4 regions of the Paracidovorax wautersii genome follow, and region 2 is predicted to be linked to each of the others. Evidence: predicted binding sites of a transcription regulator. Region 2 holds the regulator's gene; each other region holds the start of a gene.
What was found. The regulator LexA, encoded in region 2, represses DNA repair genes until DNA is damaged. The targets are predictions, from matches to a motif close to ACTGTATNNNNATACAGT.
Positions count from the first base shown of each region.

Region 1: QE399_RS17825 (PA0069 family radical SAM protein) is a predicted target of LexA. The motif match lies at 2,365-2,382, and genes of this name have one in related genera.
Region 3: QE399_RS20550 (DNA topoisomerase IV subunit B) is a predicted target of LexA. The motif match lies at 1,940-1,957, and genes of this name have one in related genera.
Region 4: imuA (translesion DNA synthesis-associated protein ImuA) is a predicted target of LexA. The motif match lies at 2,644-2,661, and genes of this name have one in related genera.

Region 1 is NZ_JAVIZX010000001.1:3,965,045-3,969,252, forward strand. Features, by position in the region: gene QE399_RS17815 (FecR family protein) at 1-604, opposite strand, end outside; gene QE399_RS17820 (RNA polymerase sigma factor) at 604-1,161, opposite strand; gene QE399_RS17825 (PA0069 family radical SAM protein) at 1,227-2,342, opposite strand; gene rnk (nucleoside diphosphate kinase regulator) at 2,537-2,950, shown strand; gene QE399_RS17835 (acyltransferase family protein) at 2,970-4,088, opposite strand.
Region 2 is NZ_JAVIZX010000001.1:3,814,609-3,818,816, reverse strand. Features, by position in the region: gene hrpA (ATP-dependent RNA helicase HrpA) at 1-114, shown strand, start outside; gene QE399_RS17175 (alternative oxidase) at 258-911, opposite strand; gene QE399_RS17170 (hypothetical protein) at 1,453-1,878, opposite strand; gene lexA (transcriptional repressor LexA) at 2,123-2,797, opposite strand; gene QE399_RS17160 (asparaginase) at 2,882-3,889, shown strand; gene adk (adenylate kinase) at 3,963-4,208, opposite strand, start outside.
Region 3 is NZ_JAVIZX010000001.1:4,527,833-4,532,040, reverse strand. Features, by position in the region: gene QE399_RS20560 (class I SAM-dependent methyltransferase) at 1-357, opposite strand, end outside; gene QE399_RS20555 (MFS transporter) at 621-1,844, opposite strand; gene QE399_RS20550 (DNA topoisomerase IV subunit B) at 1,974-3,956, shown strand; gene QE399_RS20545 (lytic transglycosylase domain-containing protein) at 4,036-4,208, shown strand, end outside.
Region 4 is NZ_JAVIZX010000001.1:1,013,323-1,017,530, reverse strand. Features, by position in the region: gene QE399_RS04690 (error-prone DNA polymerase) at 1-525, opposite strand, end outside; gene QE399_RS04685 (Y-family DNA polymerase) at 592-1,893, opposite strand; gene imuA (translesion DNA synthesis-associated protein ImuA) at 1,841-2,635, opposite strand; gene QE399_RS04675 (DNA/RNA non-specific endonuclease) at 3,053-3,730, shown strand; gene QE399_RS04670 (sensor histidine kinase) at 3,911-4,208, opposite strand, start outside.

The DNA.
Region 1 (4,208 bases), 150 kb from region 2:
CGCCCCGATCGCTCACGGCGAAGGCCGTGCCCAGCACCTCCACTTGGCCCAGCCGGGTCTGCACCGTCCAGGGCCGCTGCGGGTCGCGGGCCACATCGAAGTACGCATGCCCGCGGTCCAGCACCACGTTGCGATCCCGGCGCGAGAAACGGGCCCGCAGCGCGCCGTCGGCGGCCAGGGCCAGCACGCTGCCGTCGGGCAGCGGAATGCGCGGCAACTGCTCGCGCGGCCGCGTGGTCCACCGGGCTTCGTACGTGGGCGCATGGTTCCAGTGGCGCAGTCCGAACCAGCCGGAGAACGCGGCCATCCCCAGCAGGCCGGCGCCGCTGCCGGCACGGCGCAGCCACTGGCGCCGCGCCGCGCGGACCATGGGCAACGCTTCGTCGGGAAACACATCGGCCCGCAACTGCGGCGCCAGGCCGGCGACGGCCTGCCAGCGCGCATGGGCCGCCTGCCATGCGGATTCGTTGGCGGGCGTGCGGGCCCGCCAACGCTCGGCCTGCGCCTGGGCCTGGGCGGCGCGGGCCGCATCGCCGCCATGCAGGGCCGCCAGATAACCCAGCGCCTGCTGCACCCGGCGCGGGTCGGCCGCGTCTCCGTGCATCACGCGGCGCCCCCGGGCCTGCAACTGGCGGCCAGGTCGGAGAGATCGAACACCGCCCGTGCCACGTGCTGCTCCACGGCGCGCTGCGAGAGCCCGAGCGCCGAGCCCACTTCCGCGTGCGTATGGCCATGCAGGCGCACGCGGGCGAACACGTCACGGCGCAGGCGCGGCATGCGGTCGATGCGTGCGATCACGCGCGCCAGCTGCTCGCGCGCGGCAACGATGCGCTCGGCGCTGGGCACCGTGTCGTCCTGACGCGCGAGCCAGGCTTCCAGGACCGAGGCTTCGGTACGCCGCCGGCGCTGGCCGTCGATCCACAGATTGCGCGCCGCCTGGAACAGCAGCGCCCGCGCATTGGTGACCGGATGTTCCAGCGCGTGGGCATAGGCCTGCGCAAAGCTGGACTGCGCGATGTCGCCCGCATCGGCAGCGTTGCGCAGCCGCCCGGCCAGATAGTGGCGCAGGTCGGCGTAGCTGGCCAGCAGATCGGCCAGCGCCTGGCGCTGCGGCAGCGCGGCGCTGTGGGTCGGTTCCAGGGGTTCGCAGGATGCCTGCATGCGATGCCATTTATTGCAAATCGTTCGCATTCTAGGGCGCAACCGATGCCCCTGCCGGTCGTTTTTCAGAACAGGCAGCCCTGCCCCCGCGCCAATGCGGGCCGGAACTGGGTGACATCCAGTTCGATGCGCCGGCGGTTCAGACCCAGGCGCCGGCAGGCGTGGGCGAAGCGCTGGCGCAGCAGGTCGGCCCACAGCCCCGTGCCCTTCATGCGCGTGGCGTGGTCGGCGTCGTACGCCTTGCCGGCCGCACGGCCGGCCTCGTCGATGCCGTGGAGGTCCTGGATGCGCGCCAGCACCCGCGCGGCGCGCTGGGGGTAGTGCTGCTCCAGCCATTCGCGCATGAGCGGGTTCACCTCCCACGGCAGGCGCACGACGGTGTAGAAGGCCGACGTGGCGCCCGCATCGCGCGCGGCCTCCAGCACCTGCTCCATGTCTTCGTTGATGAAGGGGATCTGCGGCGCCACGCTCACGCCCACCGGAATGCCGGCCTCGGCCAGCGTGCGGATGGTGCGCAGCCGCCGGTGCGGGGCGGCCGCGCGCGGCTCCAGGATGCGGGCCAGGCGCGCATCCAGCGTGGTGATCGTGACGTAGGCCGCAGCAAGCCGCTCGTGCGCCAGGGGTGCCAGCAGGTCCACATCGCGTTCCACGCCGCTGGACTTGGTGATGAGCGAGAACGGATGGCGCGCATCGCGCATCACCTCGATGAGGCCGCGCGTCAAGCGCAGCTCCCGTTCCACGGGCTGGTAGCAGTCCGTCGCCGAGCCGATATTGACCAGCGTGGGCACGTGCGCCGGCCGGGCCAGTTCGCGGCGCAACAGGTCGGCGATGTTGTGCTTGGCGATGATCTGCGTCTCGAAGTCCAGCCCCGGCGACAGGTTCAGGTAGCTGTGCGTGGGCCGCGCGTAGCAATACACGCAGCCATGCTCGCAGCCGCGGTAGGGGTTCACGGACTGGTCGAAGAAGATGTCGGGCGAGTCGTTGCTTGTCAGCGCGCTGCGCGCCGTCTCCAGGATGACCCGGGTGGCAGGGGCCGCTGCGGGCTCGCCGCCGTGCACCTCGTCCAGCGTGCTCCAGCCGTCGTCGAACGCATCGCGTGCCTCGCGCGAGAAGCGGTGGGCGTGCTGCGAGGCCAGCCCGCGGCCCTTGATGGCTTGGACGGGAATGAAGGCGTCGGACATGGCGGCAGGCGTGCTTGAAGTAACTGTTTAAATATACAGTACTTATCAGACACGTGCCTGCCGGCTGCCGTCGTTCGGCGGGCTCGTGGCCGCGGCCATTGCCCCGCCGCCGCAGTGCGAGATTGCGCGTGGGCTACAGTCCCGCCCTTTCATCGAACCCTTTCCAACCACCCCTCCATCACAAGGTGAACACCATGGCGCGCAAGCCCTCCATCACACTGTCCTCCCTGGACGTGGACCGCATCGAAGCCCTCATGGCCGGCATTCCGGCCAGCGCCTTCCCGGGCAAGGCGGACCTGCAGGCGGAGCTGGACCGCGCCGACGTGGTGGCGCCCGAGCAAATGCCCGCCGACGTCGTCACCATGAATTCGACCGTGCAGTTCGCCATCCGCGAGACGGGCAAGGACTTCTGCCTGAGCCTCGTCTACCCGCGGGACATGGACGGCAGCGCAGACCGCGTGTCGATCTTCGCGCCCGTGGGCAGTGCCCTGCTGGGACTGTCCGTGGGCGACGAACTGGCCTGGCCCGGCCCGGGCGGCAAGCCCATGACCGTGCAGGTGAAGCAGATCGTCTACCAGCCCGAGAGCGCGGGCGACCTGCACCGCTGACGGGGCGACGGCGACGCGCTCAGCCCAGCAGCGCGCCCGCCAGCGCCACGGCCAGGCCGGTGCCCACCAGCCCGGCCTGCCAGCGCAGCGCCTGCGTCCACGACGGCACGTGGCGCTCCACCCGCTGGTACAGCAGCCGCCCCGCCATCAGCGACAGCAGGAAGGCCCCGGCCATGCCCAGAGCGTTGAGCAGCGGCGCGCCCGGCCACCAGTGGCTGACCAGGGCATTGACCAGCAGGCACACCGGGAAGTGCACCAGGAACACCGAGTACGACATGCGCCCGAGCCGCTGCAGGCGCTCGCCCCCCTGCGCCGCCCAGGCCGGAGCCGGTTCGCGCAGCAGGAACACGAGGACGATGGCCGTGCACAGCGCCAGGGCGATGCGCCCGCGGAAGTCCACCGCCAGCGACATCCCGCCCAGGAAGGCCATCGCCGCCAGCCAGAGCCCCGGCCGCGGCGAACGCACCGCCCAGCAGGCCATCATGCCCAGGCCGTAGGCGCCCCAGAAGTACAGGGCCCACATGTCCAGCCCCGGCTGGCGGTTGAAGACCAGCAGCGACGCCGCCGTGCCGGCCACCACCAGCACCTGGGCCACGCGCGCCTTGCGCTGCGCCTGCGCCCCCGGCCACAGGCGCACGGCCGCGAACAGCAGCGCCGTCACGGCGAACAGCTGGAAATCGATCGCCACGTACCAGACGCCGGCGGACAGGGCCTCTTCGCCCACGATGTCCTGCAGCAGCAGCGCGTTGGCAATCAGCTGCGACAGGCCCGGGTCGGCCGGCACGGACGGGTGGTCCATCCAGGGCCGCACGGCAGCGGCCGCCAGCACCGCGCCCACCAGCGCGACGGCGTACGGCACAACCAGCCGCACGAAGCGCCGCCCGATCTGCTGCGAGGCGCTGTCGAAGCGGGCCACGCCGGCGGGCGCCAGGCTGGCCGCCGCCAGGTAGCCGCCCAGCACCAGGAACACCTGCACCGCCATCCGGCCGTAGGTGCTGAACCAGTCCACGACCGCCGGCATGAGCGGCAGGGCCGCATCCGACATGGGGCCGTAGAACGCGAGGTGGTGGCAGACGATGGTGGCGCAGGCCAGGCCCTTGATCGCGTCGATCAAGGTATTGCGGGACGAGGAAGACATGCGGAAGGCGGAAAGCAGAAGCGCAGCGCGGCGGTGCTGTGGAGGGGATGCCTGCGGGGCAAAGCCCGCTATTGTGCCCCTGGCGTGCATCGCGTGCACGCCCCTGCGCACCGCGCCTTG
Region 2 (4,208 bases):
CTGCGCTGGCTGCTGGAGGAACTGCGCGTGAGCTTCTTCGCCCAGGAGCTGCGGACGCCGCAGCCCGTGAGCGTGAAGCGGCTGGACAAGCTGTGGGCGCAGCTCAACAGCTGAGCGGCGGCGCAACCGGGGCGGACGGGCTCGCTTGAAAGGGGCGCCTCTGCCGGCGCGCACCCGGCGCCGTCACTCCTGCGGCGTGCGCCCGGCGATGGCCGCCAGACACCGTGCCGCGCTGCGGGCGGTGGCCGTGGTCCGTCTCAGTGCGCGACCGACCCGAGCTTGTCACCGCGGGCGAGGACATCGGCGAACCCATGGTTGACATCGCGGTGGCCCGCCTCGTCCAGGCGCACCGCCAGAACGACGTCACGCAGGCGGGCCTGGGCGGGCAGATGCCAGTAGTCGATGGCGAGTTGCGGCGCCGCGATGTTCTCCACCCGCCCTGCGTCGATTTCAGCCAGGTAGCGCGTGTAGCTGACGACCGCTTCTTCTTCGAAATAGCCCACCAGACGGTGCGCCGTGCGGGAGGAGAACAGGTAGAGCGCGAAGAAGAAGACGAAGAAGAGGGCCTGCACCGTCAGAATCACGAACCGCTCGAACAAGTTGGGCTTGGCGATCTCCAAAAACACCATCAGGTGCATGCGCTCGTTCTCCGCCTCGTCGAGCAAGGTGCGGATCCATCCGTGGTCGTCGATCATCCAGCGCAGGCAGCGCAGATGGACCAGCATGCCTCCCACCATGCCGGGCACCGCCGCAACGGTCTCGAGCACGATGGCGCGGTTGCCGTAGCGCTTGGCGAAGAAGGTGTCCGCCAAAAAGCGAAGGGCCAAGGTGGTGCCCCGGGCGATCCGGTCCGAGAGGCCAGAGACAGGGTGGTGGATTTCAAGAGGGCGGGGAGAGGTGGAGTCGGTCATACCGGTCTTTCGTGGTCTGGGCTTTGACGCTGCTTCAAAGATGTCTATCGCGCCGCTTAAACATGCATCGATTATGAATATTTATTGCGACCGCTCAATGGGGCAAAGTGACTCAGGCGGTGGAGGCTGACCACGGCACAACGACGGAGCAGCAAAGCAAAGCAGCAAAGCGATGAGACCGCGCAGCGAAGTCACAGGCGAAGGCCGATGCGGCTCTCCGTTGGGGCTAGCACAGAGCCAGAGCCAGCGCCAGAAGCGGACCGTGGCTGGGAGCGAGGCTGGTATGCGGGCGGTGGCTTCACCGTGAAGCCGTTCTGGAAGAGCCCCGTCACGCTGGACCGGATGCAGGCCTGATCGGCTGTTGGCGTCCGTGCGCTCGGCATCGCGTCGGGGCGATGGGGGGCCGGCATGCTGCTTGCGGGGCCGCTTCACTGCGGACTGCAGGGCTGCAGAGCGGCCCGGTGGCCCGACTTCCGCTTCGACCGACCAGCAACCAGCCAGCCAGCGACGCGCAGCGGGCAGCGCGGGTGGAGGCGGTGGCTTACCGCTGGGCCGCTTCGCGCGCGACGAGCCGGTCCAGTTCAGCGCAGACGTCGGCCATGCGGCCTGAGATCATGAGCCGGCTGGGATCGCCGGCGTTCGTGTGCCGTACCACGCGCACCGTACGGCGTGGGGACGCGGCGGGCCGCAGCGTGGCAATGGGCGCCGGCGTACCGAAGCGTTCGGCATTGGCGGCAGCGCGGGAGCGTCCGTCGGTAGCGACGCATGAGCCGGGCAACGCCATCCACAGACCTGGCCGGTGAACCCCCGGACCGTGCTGCGCCGTGGCAGGCCGCAGTGCGCTGGCAGCCGGGGGAGAGGTGCGCTTCGCCTGGCTGCCGGCATTCGGCAGATTGCGGCTGAACCAGCGGCCCAGGGCGCGCACAGGTTGAGAGAGGGAAGAGATGGTGAGCAAGGCCATTGCCATGTGAAAACTCCAGCGGTTGCTGATGCCTGGGCATGCGGACGAGCGAGTTCCACCGCCCCGGGTTCGTACCGCCCAGGGAGATTTCTCTCGATGGCCCACTTGCTTCAGCCAGGAGGATTGAACACAGGCAGGATTTGCGAACAGCGCGATGCCGCAGGGTTGACCGGTGGGAACTGAGTACGGTTACCGCACTCGGCCTCCACCCGACCAGACGCCCGCCACCTACGGCGCGCTGCGGGGACGCCTACATGAGCATGGTGTTGCGGATCAGGCCGACCGCCAGGCCTTCGATCTCGAACGGTTCGCCCGGGTGGACGGTGATCACGGGGTAGTCGGGGTTCTCGGGCAGCAGCTCGATGGCGCTGGCCGTGCGGCGCAGGCGCTTGACCGTCACGTCGTCGCCCAGGCGGGCCACGATGATCTGGCCGTTGCGCGCGTCGCGTGTGGACTGCACGGCCAGCAGATCGCCGTCCATGATGCCGGCGTCGCGCATGGACATGCCGCGCACCTTGAGCAGGTAGTCGGGCTTGTGCTGGAACAGGCTGCCCTCGATGGTGTAGCTCTGGTCCACATGTTCCTGGGCGAGAATCGGAGACCCTGCCGCCACGCGGCCGACCAAGGGCAGCACGAGCTGCGACAGGCCGGGAATGGGCAGATGGAACTGGGTGCCGCGGGCGGCGTTGATGGAGCGAACCGTATCGCTGCGCAACCGGATGCCCCGGGAGGTGCCGCTGACCAGCTCGATGACGCCCTTGCGGGCAAGGGCCTGCAGATGCTCTTCGGCCGCGTTGGCCGACTTGAAGCCCAGCTCTGCGGCGATCTCGGCCCGGGTGGGCGGCGCGCCGGTGCGGGCGATGGCGGTCTGGATCAGGTCCAGAATCTGCTGCTGGCGGGCCGTGAGCTTGGGACTGTCGAGCATGGGGTGTTCCAGTGCGTTCAAAGAGTGGGCTGGCTGGACTGTTTTTTAATCCAGTACCTGTATTTTTTACCAGTTTTTTAAGGGATGCAAGTGGGCGCAGGAAAAATTGTGGTGCTGGGCACCGGCGGGACCATCGCCGGCACGGCGGCGAATGCGGGCGACAACATCGGCTACACCGCGGCGCAGGTCGGTGTGCAGCAGTTGCTGGATGCCGTCCCCGTCCTGGCGGCGCTGGCGGGTGGCGCGCTGGTGTCCGAACAGGTGGCGCAGGTGGACAGCAAGGACATGCCGTTCGACGTGCTGCTGACGCTGGCCGCCCGTTGCGCGCACCATCTGGCCGATCCGGCCGTTGCGGGTCTGGTCATCACGCACGGCACCGACACGATCGAAGAGACCGCCTGGTTCCTGCATGCGCTGCTGGATGCGCGCAAGCCCGTGGTGCTGACCTGCGCCATGCGGCCGGCGACGGCCCTCGTGCCGGACGGCCCGCAGAACCTGCTGGATGCGGTGGCCGTGGCCGCCATGCCCGGCGCCCGTGGCGTGGTGGTGGTGGCGGCCGGCGCCGTGCACGGCGCGCTTTCGGTGCGCAAGGTGCATCCCTATCGCATCGATGCGTTCGACTCGGGAGAGCAGGGGCCGCTCGGCTGGGTGGAGGAGGGGCGGGTGCGCATGGCGCACGCCTGGCCGGTGAACGCCGCCCTGGGCCCGGGCGTCACGGGTGGCTCCTCTGAAGGGACCGCGGCGCCTTCCGCTTTGCCTGTCTGGCCGCGCGTCGAGATCGTCATGAACCATTCCGGCGCCGATGGCCGTGTGGTGGATCTGCTGGTGGCCGACGGCGTGGCGGGTCTGGTGGTGGCGGCCACGGGCAACGGCACGCTGCACCACGCGCTGGAGGCTGCCTTGCTGCGCGCGCAGGCCGCGGGCGTGGCCGTGCGGGTGACGACGCGCTGCACCTTGGGCCGCGTGCTTGCCAGGCCGACGGATGCCCTGCCTGTCGATGCGCAGGGACTGAGCCCGGTGAAGGCACGCATCGCGCTGTGGCTGGAGCTGTACCGGACGCGTCGCACAGCGCAGGGGCCCGCGGCCGGCTGAAAACAACAACGCCCCGCAGGGCGGGGCGTCGAAGAGAGGTGTGGTCGCCGCCGGCTGGCGGCGCCGCACCCGGTCAGCCTGCCAGGGCCTGCAGGGCGCGTTGCGTGATGTCTTCCACGCTGCCGGTGCCGCTGATCTTGCGGTACTTGGGCGCGTTCGCCGGGTCCTGGGCGGCCCAGCCGGAGTAGTAGTCCACCAGCGGTCGGGTCTGCGCGCTGTAGACGTCCAGGCGCTTCTTGACGGTGTCTTCCTTATCGTCTTCGCGCTGGATCAGCTCCTCGCCCGTCACGTCATCCTTGCCTTCGACCTTGGGCGGGTT
Region 3 (4,208 bases), 710 kb from region 2:
GTTGCCTGCGGCGAAGGTCTCGTACAGCAGCACGCCGCCGGGCGCCACGCTGGCGACCAGCACCGGCAGCAGCGGCCGCCAGAGGTAGTTGGTGACGACGACCGCGTCGAACCGGCGGCCGGGCAGCGGCCAGGGGCCGCCTTCGATGTCTGCGCAGACCATCTCGCCCAGGGCTTGCAGCGGCGCCAGGGCCGCGGCGTCCCGGTCGACGCCGGTGACGCGGTGGCCGCGTGCGTGCAGCCAGCGCACATGCCGGCCGGCGCCGCAGGCCACGTCCAGCACCGAACCGCCCTGCGGCAGCAGGTGGGCCCAGCGCTCGATCCAGGGCGACGGGGCCGCGGGCAGGTTCTGTGGCATGGGTTTGCTATTGAAATGGGAGCTATATGCGCTTATCCAATAAGCGCTGGAGGCCGATTTTGCTTGGATCTTGCCTCAGAAGCAGGCCCACACCTGGTCCGCCATCATCACCACGAAGCCGGGCTCGGTGTACAGCAGGAAGACCAGTGCGAGCACCGCCGCGCCCGCCAGCGCCCAGGCCCACCGGCGCGGGCGAACGCGGGCGCGGCGGGAGCGGGCGTCGGGGCAGCGGTGGTGGGCATGGCGGTAGCGGGGTTGGAGGGTCAGGCGGCCTGGGGCGCGCGCAGGATCGGGGCTTCCTTCACGGGCAGGTTCACCAGCCCCGCGAAGACGCCCAGCGCGATGGCCAGGTACCAGACCACATCGTAGCTGCCGGTCTGGTCGTACAGCAGCCCGCCCAGCCACACGCCCAGGAAGCTGCCGATCTGGTGGCTGAAGAACACGAAGCCGCCCAGCATCGACAGATGCTGCACCCCGAAGATCTGCGCCACGGTGGCGTTGGTGGGCGGCACGGTGGACAGCCACAGGAAGCCGATGACGGCCGAGAACACATACACCGACAGCGGCGACAGCGGCACCAGCAGGAAGACGCTGATGGCCACCGCCCGCGCGAAGTAGATGAAGGCGAGGATCTTGCGCTTGGCCATGCGCTGGCCGAGCGTGCCGGCGATGTAGGTGCCAAACACGTTGAACAGGCCGATCAGCGCCAGCGCATAGCTGGCCACCTGGGGCGACAGGCCATGGTCCTTCAGGTAGCTGGGCATGTGCACGCCGATGAACACCACCTGGAAGCCGCACACGAAGTAGCCGGCCGTGAGCAGCAGAAAGCTGGGATAGCGCAGCGCCTCGGACATGGCCTGCCCCACGGTCTGGCTGCGCTGGAGCTTTGCACCCCCGGCAGCGTTGCCGAAGCCCGGCTCGCGCAGGCCGAAGGCCAGCGGCACGATGAGCAGCACCATGGCCGAGAGGGCGAGCAGGGCCTCCTGCCAGCCCAGGCCGGCGATCAGCTGGCCCTCCACGGGCACCATCAGGAACTGGCCGAACGAACCGGCCGCGGCCGCCACGCCCATGGCCCAGGAGCGCTTCTCGGGCGCGATCTGGCGGCCCAGCACGCCGTAGATCACGGCATAGGTGGTGCCCGCCTGGGCCGCGCCGATCAGCACGCCGGCGGTGAGGGCGAACAGCAGCGGCGTCGGCGACAGCGCCATGCCGGCCAGGCCCAGCGCATAGAGCACCGCCCCGCCGATCAGCACACGGAAGGCCCCGAACCGGTCGGCCGCCATGCCGGCGAAGATGCCGAACACGCCCCAGGCGATGTTCTGCACGGCGATTGCCAGGGCAAAGGTCTGGCGCGTCCAGCCCATGTCCTGCGTGATGGGCTGCAGCCACAGGCCGAACCCGTGCCGGATGCCCATGGACAGCGTGACGATGGCGGCGCCGCACATCAGCACCTGGGCCATGGACAGTTTCTGTGTGTCTTTATGCATCCGGCGAATGTAGCCAAAACCCGCCTTTCGCGCTGGCGTGGCTGCGACAGCGGAGAGCGGGAGGGCGCCCGGCGGATAAAACCGGAGTGGAGAAAACTGTTGTTATATCCAGCACTACAATCCGCCGCCATGGCAGTCAAACCCGCATCCACTCCCGCCAGCGAATACTCCGAAGGCTCGATCCGCGTCCTGAAAGGGCTGGAGCCCGTCAAGCAGCGCCCGGGCATGTACACCCGCACCGACAACCCCCTGCACATCCTGCAGGAGGTGCTGGACAACGCCGCCGACGAGGCGCTGGCCGGGCACGGCAAGAAGATCAAGGTCACCCTGCACACCGACGGCTCGGTGAGCATCGAAGACGACGGCCGGGGCATTCCCTTCGGCCTGCACCCCGAGGAAAAGGCACCGGTGATCGAGCTGGTGTTCACCCGCCTGCACGCGGGCGGCAAGTTTGACAAGGGCAAGGGCGGCGCCTACAGCTTCTCGGGCGGGCTGCACGGCGTGGGCGTGAGCGTGACCAACGCCCTGGCCCTGCGCCTGGAGGCCAGCACCCACCGCGAAGGGCAGGTCGCCCGCCTGGTGTTTCAGGGCGGCGACGTGACCGAGCCGCTGGTGGCCCGACCGCTGGAGCCCGGCGAGCGCAAGCAGGGCACGACGGTGCGCGTCTGGCCCGACGGCAAGTACTTCGAGACGCTGGCCCTGCCCATGGGCGAACTCACCCATCTGCTGCGCAGCAAGGCCGTGCTGATGCCGGGCGTGACGGTGTCGCTGGTGAACGAAAAGACCAAGGAGACCCAGACCTGGCAGTACAAGGGCGGCCTGCGCGACTACCTAGCGCAGACGCTGTCGGCCGACCCGGTGATTCCGCTCTTCGAGGGCGAGGGCTTTGCCGACCGCCACCACGAGAGCTTTGCCGAAGGCGAGGGGGCCGCGTGGTGCGTGGGCTTCACCGACGAAGGCGCGCCCGTGCGCGAGAGCTACGTCAACCTGATTCCGACCAGCGCCGGCGGCACGCACGACGCGGGCCTGCGCGACGGCCTGTTCAACGCGGTCAAGAGCTTCATCGAGCTGCATTCGCTGTTGCCCAAGGGCGTGAAGCTGCTGCCCGAGGATGTGTTCGCCCGCGCCAGCTACGTGCTGTCGGCCAAGGTGCTGGACCCGCAGTTCCAGGGCCAGGTGAAGGAAAAGCTGAACTCGCGCGATGCCGTGCGCCTGGTCAGCAACTTCGTGCGCCCGGCGCTCGAACTGTGGCTGCACCAGCACGTCGACTACGGCAAGAAGCTGGCCGAACTGGCCATCAAGGCCGCGCAGACACGCCAGAAGGCGGGCCAGAAGGTGGAGAAGAAGAAAGGCTCCGGCGTGGCCGTGCTGCCCGGCAAGCTCACCGACTGCGAAAGCCGCGACATCTCGCACAACGAGGTGTTCCTGGTCGAGGGCGACTCCGCCGGCGGCAGCGCCAAGATGGGCCGCGACAAGGAAAGCCAGGCCGTGCTGCCACTGCGCGGCAAGGTGCTCAACACCTGGGAGGTGGACCGCGACCGCCTGTTCGCCAACACCGAAATCCACGACATCTCGGTGGCCATCGGCGTCGACCCGCATGGCCCCAACGATGCGCCCGACCTGTCCGGCCTGCGCTACGGCAAGATCTGCATCCTGTCGGACGCCGACGTGGACGGCTCGCACATCCAGGTGCTGCTGCTCACGCTGTTCTTCCGCCATTTCCCCAAGCTCATCGAGACCGGCCATATCTACGTGGCGCGCCCGCCGCTGTTCCGCGTGGACGTGCCGGCGCGGGGCAAGAAGCCGGCCTCCAAGCTCTACGCGCTGGACGATGGCGAGCTGGAGGCCATCCTGGACAAGTGCGCCAAGGACGGCGTGCCGCGCGAGAAGTGCCAGATCAGCCGCTTCAAGGGCCTGGGCGAGATGAACGCCGAGCAGCTGTGGGAAACCACGCTCAACCCCGACACCCGCCGCCTGCTACCGGTGCAGCTGGGCGACATGGACTTCGCCGCCACCGAAGGCCTGATCACCAAGCTGATGGGCAAGGGCGAAGCGGCCGCGCGGCGTGAACTGATGGAACTGCACGGCGACGCCGTGGAAGTGGACATCTGAAGCCATGGCAGGCCGCCTTGCCGCGCTGGGTTCAAGCCTTGCTGGTCTTTTAGGCCGCTGGCGCTCGTCCGTATTGGGCATGCTGCTCCTGTTTTCGCAGCATGCCGCGTGGGCGGATCTGTGGGCCTATGTGGACGAGCGGGGCATCACCCACTTTGCGGCCGAGCAGGTGGACGAACGCTATGCACTGTTCTTCCGCGGCCGCGAGTTCGACTCCGTGCGGGACGGCGGTGCCGCTGCGGCCTCGGCCGC
Region 4 (4,208 bases), 2.8 Mb from region 2:
GAGGGCGGTCAGCGCGGAGAGTTCGCGCATGCGGTACAGCCACAGTTCATCATCGAGGCGACGGACGAGGTCGACGCCTATCCAGGCTCGTCCCGTGAAATGCCGCAACGTCCAGCGCCCCATGATCTCCAGCTGCGCATCCGTGCTGGCGCGGTCGGGGCACAGCAGTGCAAGGCAATGGGACAGTTCGCCTTTCTTCAGCCCGTGGGTGGCGAGGTGGTATTCGCCTTTGGGTGAAGCGCGCCGAAGTTTCGTAATGAATTGGCAGAGGTTGCCGTAGCCCTCCAGGTCCTGGGCCAGCACAACCAATGTGGACCGGCCTTCGGCTTCGCTCTCGGGCTGGACGACAAAGTGCGCACCGATCAGCAGCGGCAGTTCCGCTTCCTTCGCTGCGACATGGGCGCGCACGATGCCTGCCAGGCTGCACTCGTCCGTGATGGCCAACGCGCTGTATCCAAGTTGCTTGGCTCGCTGCACGAGTTCGTGCGCTTCGCTGGCACCCCGCAAAAAGGTGAAGTTCGACATGCAGCGAAGCTCGGCATACGCGGGCAGGAGAGAAGTTGATTCGGACGACATGGCTGGTCTTAGCTGTCAGCCGTAATGGCCATGGAGGAACCAGGCGGTCTCGTCGCCAGCCAGGCGGGTGTGGAACACCCACAGCACTCCGGCTGTTGGGCTCAGCGCCAGCCAATAGTCCCGCTGCACGTTATGGGTGGACCCATCTTCACCTGCTGATGTTCGGTGCCACCACCCACCTTCGATCCGGTCGGGGCCCAAAAGCAATTGCAGCAGTCCTTGGTACACGGGCCGGTGGTCTCGCTCTGCGAGGCGCAAGGGCTCGTCCAGCACCCACGTGGGCACGGGCAGCTGCTGCGCCCAAATGACCGTCTCCGGCTTGCACTTGGCCGTCGAGCACCAGGACTGCGCCCATTCGAGCCGATGGTCTTCTCGCATGGTGGGGCGACGCACGCTCTCGTCCCCGAGGCGGGCTTGGATGCGCTCCAACGTCAACACCATGCTCGCGCCCTGGCGGACGCTATCGGGAATGAGGGAGCGGCTCTCTTCAACGAGCGGTGCCACCTCGCTGACCACGAGCTCGATGTCACCTGCCGGCGCCTTCAGCGTTTCCTTGGACAGGTGCTCCGCCAACAACCGTGCCAGGTGCTCGATGTTCTGCGTGGCGGATCCGGTGCGGACGGTGAGCTCGCCACCGGTGCCCGCATCCTTGGATCGCATCACGTCGTGGCACCAGCGTAAAGTGAATGCGGTAGTGCCGAGCCGCCGGGATCTCAGCCATCCCACCAGCTGCAGCAAGAGGCGCCGGGCGCCGAACAGCAATGCGGGTGCCGTCTCGACGCGTGACATGAGTTCAAGTCGGGCACTGAAGGTGTCGGGGATCGTCTGCCACTCGTAGGCTTCCGGGCGCAAGCCATACGCTTGGTCCAGGGCGGTGAGGAGTTCTTTGTCGAAGCGTCGGCCCAGACCACCGCGCGGCAGTGCGCGCACCTGGCCGAGCGTGCGGCAACCGACACGGGCGAGAGTGGCCTGGTGCCTACCTATCGCAGTGATGGAATCTAGAGGGAGCTTGTCCAGGGTCCGCGCGATGGGCGTAGACAGGCCGTCAGCAATGCCATGCCGAACCAGTGCCAAGGCCGCAAGACCTGTCGGCGCCCAAGCCACGGCGGCACCGAGCTCATGCGCACCTTCCGCGACCTGCGCCTGCAATGCCTCAACTCCGCCAAACAGCCTCGCGCTTGCCCCTACCTCCAAGAGGACCGCGCCTTCAACCACCGCGACGCGGGGCGTGAACTGCAGGGCCCAAACACTGAGAGGGAGCGGATCAGTTGGCGACTCGGATTCTGTCGGTACGGGGAGCAGTGCGGCCCACAACATGGGTCACCTCCGAGCCGTTGACCTGCAGCGGCGCAAGTGTGCGCAACCGAGGGGGAATGACGATGTCGAGATTGCCTGGCATCGCCGGGAGGTGCAGCACCTCATCAAGCGACGCACCGCGGCGCTTGCGCACCTGGACATCGATGTGCCACCCGACACCCGGACGCACCGACAGGCGCAACGGCGCAGGCGACGTATCACGCAGAGCTGATTCCGGGCGAAACAGGAAGATCGGAGCGTCACAGCTGTGGGCGTGTACCTGGAGCCGGCGGATCTGCTCCGGCCGCGCCTGCGGAAGCCATGACAGCACGGCGCCTGCCGGATCGGACTTGCACAACTGTTCGGTCACCCAGAGCCGGTCTGCGGGGCCGTCGGCCGCGATCCACACCACCTGCTTGGGCTGGACGCCGAGTTGCGCCAGTCCCATCGCACTGGGCTGCTTGGGCGGCGCGACGAGATAAAGGCAGCAGTCCTTGTCTGCCAGCAGACCCGACAGGGCCGGCGAGAGCAGGCGCCACTCGCAGACCGCGGCCTGCGGCTGGAGCACCTCTGACAGGCTGGCTGTGGGCCATCCATTGCCTGGCAAAGCCCGATCCAGAAGCTCATGGCCTGTGGATACAGTTCTTCCTTCCGACGCTCCCAGCTCGTCTCCTTTCCAGACCGCTTCCGCCACATGGGTGGGCAGCTGCCACCGGTCGAAGCTCGACGGTGGATGGGTGAGCGATGGTGCTGCGCAGGCCATGATTTAATACTGTATTTATGTACAGTATATTGATCTCCCGAGCCTTGAGCGTAGGAGTTTTTCTCCTTGGCCGAAGATTGCTGCGCATTCCGTAGCGTCCAATCCAGCATCGGCGCCACGACTTGCGCTTGAGGGCAATTTGGAATCTGAAAAAGAAATCTTGATCGGCTTGCGGGGCCATCCGTTCTTGCCTGCGAGCGTCCTTGCACATCCACACCAGTAGACTCGCCCGCCGATGACAAGCAAGCGAAAGAAGAAGCCTTCCCGTAAGCCTACGGTCCGACTCGTGAAGGGATCGAGCGGCGTCAGAAGGCTGCTGATTGCAGTGTTTACGGCCAGCGTTTTAGGCCTGCAGGCAACCGGTTGCGGAATGGTGCCGACCGGCATCGGCCAGGACGAGCCGCGTGCGACTGTTCAATCCAGTGCTCCTGTCAGCGGAGGTTTTGGGACTGTCCTCAGCACTTCGCTGGTGGAAGGCCACCCGTCACGCCATCGGCGCCCAAACTCCGCGAGCTCTGCTTCGATGCCTTCGCAGTGCTGCACTCAGGCAATACCAAGACGCCGGTTTTCGTAGCGCAGAGACTCAATCGACAGATCCTCATCTCTGGCCAAGGCTTGAAGCGCCCAGACAAATTCTTTGCCGATGCACGCCTGCCGCGCGGCGAAAGAGCCGAACTGGACGACTACAAAGGCTCAGGCTGGTCTCGAGGTCACATGGCACCCGCTGGAGATATGGGCACGGCTGAATCCATGGCGCAGTCGTTCAGTCTTGCGAACATCGTGCCTCAAGATCCCAAGCAAAACGGCGGCTCGTGGGCAAAGATTGAGGATGACACCCGCAAATACGTGATGCGTGCCCGTGGAGATGTTTATGTCATCACGGGGCCTGTGTTCGAACCTGGCGCTCGTAAGATCGGCTCAACGGGGGTCGCCGTGCCCACGCACCTGTTCAAACTGGTGTACGACCCCTCGCGCGGTAAGGCCTGGGCCCACTGGCAAGAAAATTCTTCCGCAGCAATCGTCGCTCGACCCATCAGCTATGGAGAGCTGGTTCGTCTTACCCGGATAAAATTTCTTGCGAGGCCTCCACTGTAGGACTCGACTGAGGGCACTCCGCTCGGACAGGGATCCGGTACTTGCCCGGTGGTCTGACATGGAAGTACCGGATTTTTCCAGCGTCGTCTTGTGCGGTGGCCCAGGTGCAGAGCTTGGACGGATGGGAGGCTGCGCTGCTCGATCCGCAGCCTTTGCGGCTGCGCAGTCTTCCCTGTCTTCTTACGCCTGCGCGCCGCTGGCCGGCAGCTTCATGGTCACTTCGACCATGCCGTTCTCCGAGCAGGCCGTGATCTGGCCGCCGTGCGCATCGACGATCTGCTTGCAGATGAACAGGCCCAGGCCCAGGTTGGTGCGGTGACCCGTCTGGTAGCCCTGGCCCCGCTTCATGGGCTCGAAGATGCCGGGCAGCGCCGCCTCGGGGATCTCGCCGCGGTTGCGCACGGTGACCACCAGCTGATCGCCATCTTCGCGCACGTCCACCTGCACGCTGCGGTCGGTGCCGTGCTGCACGGCATTG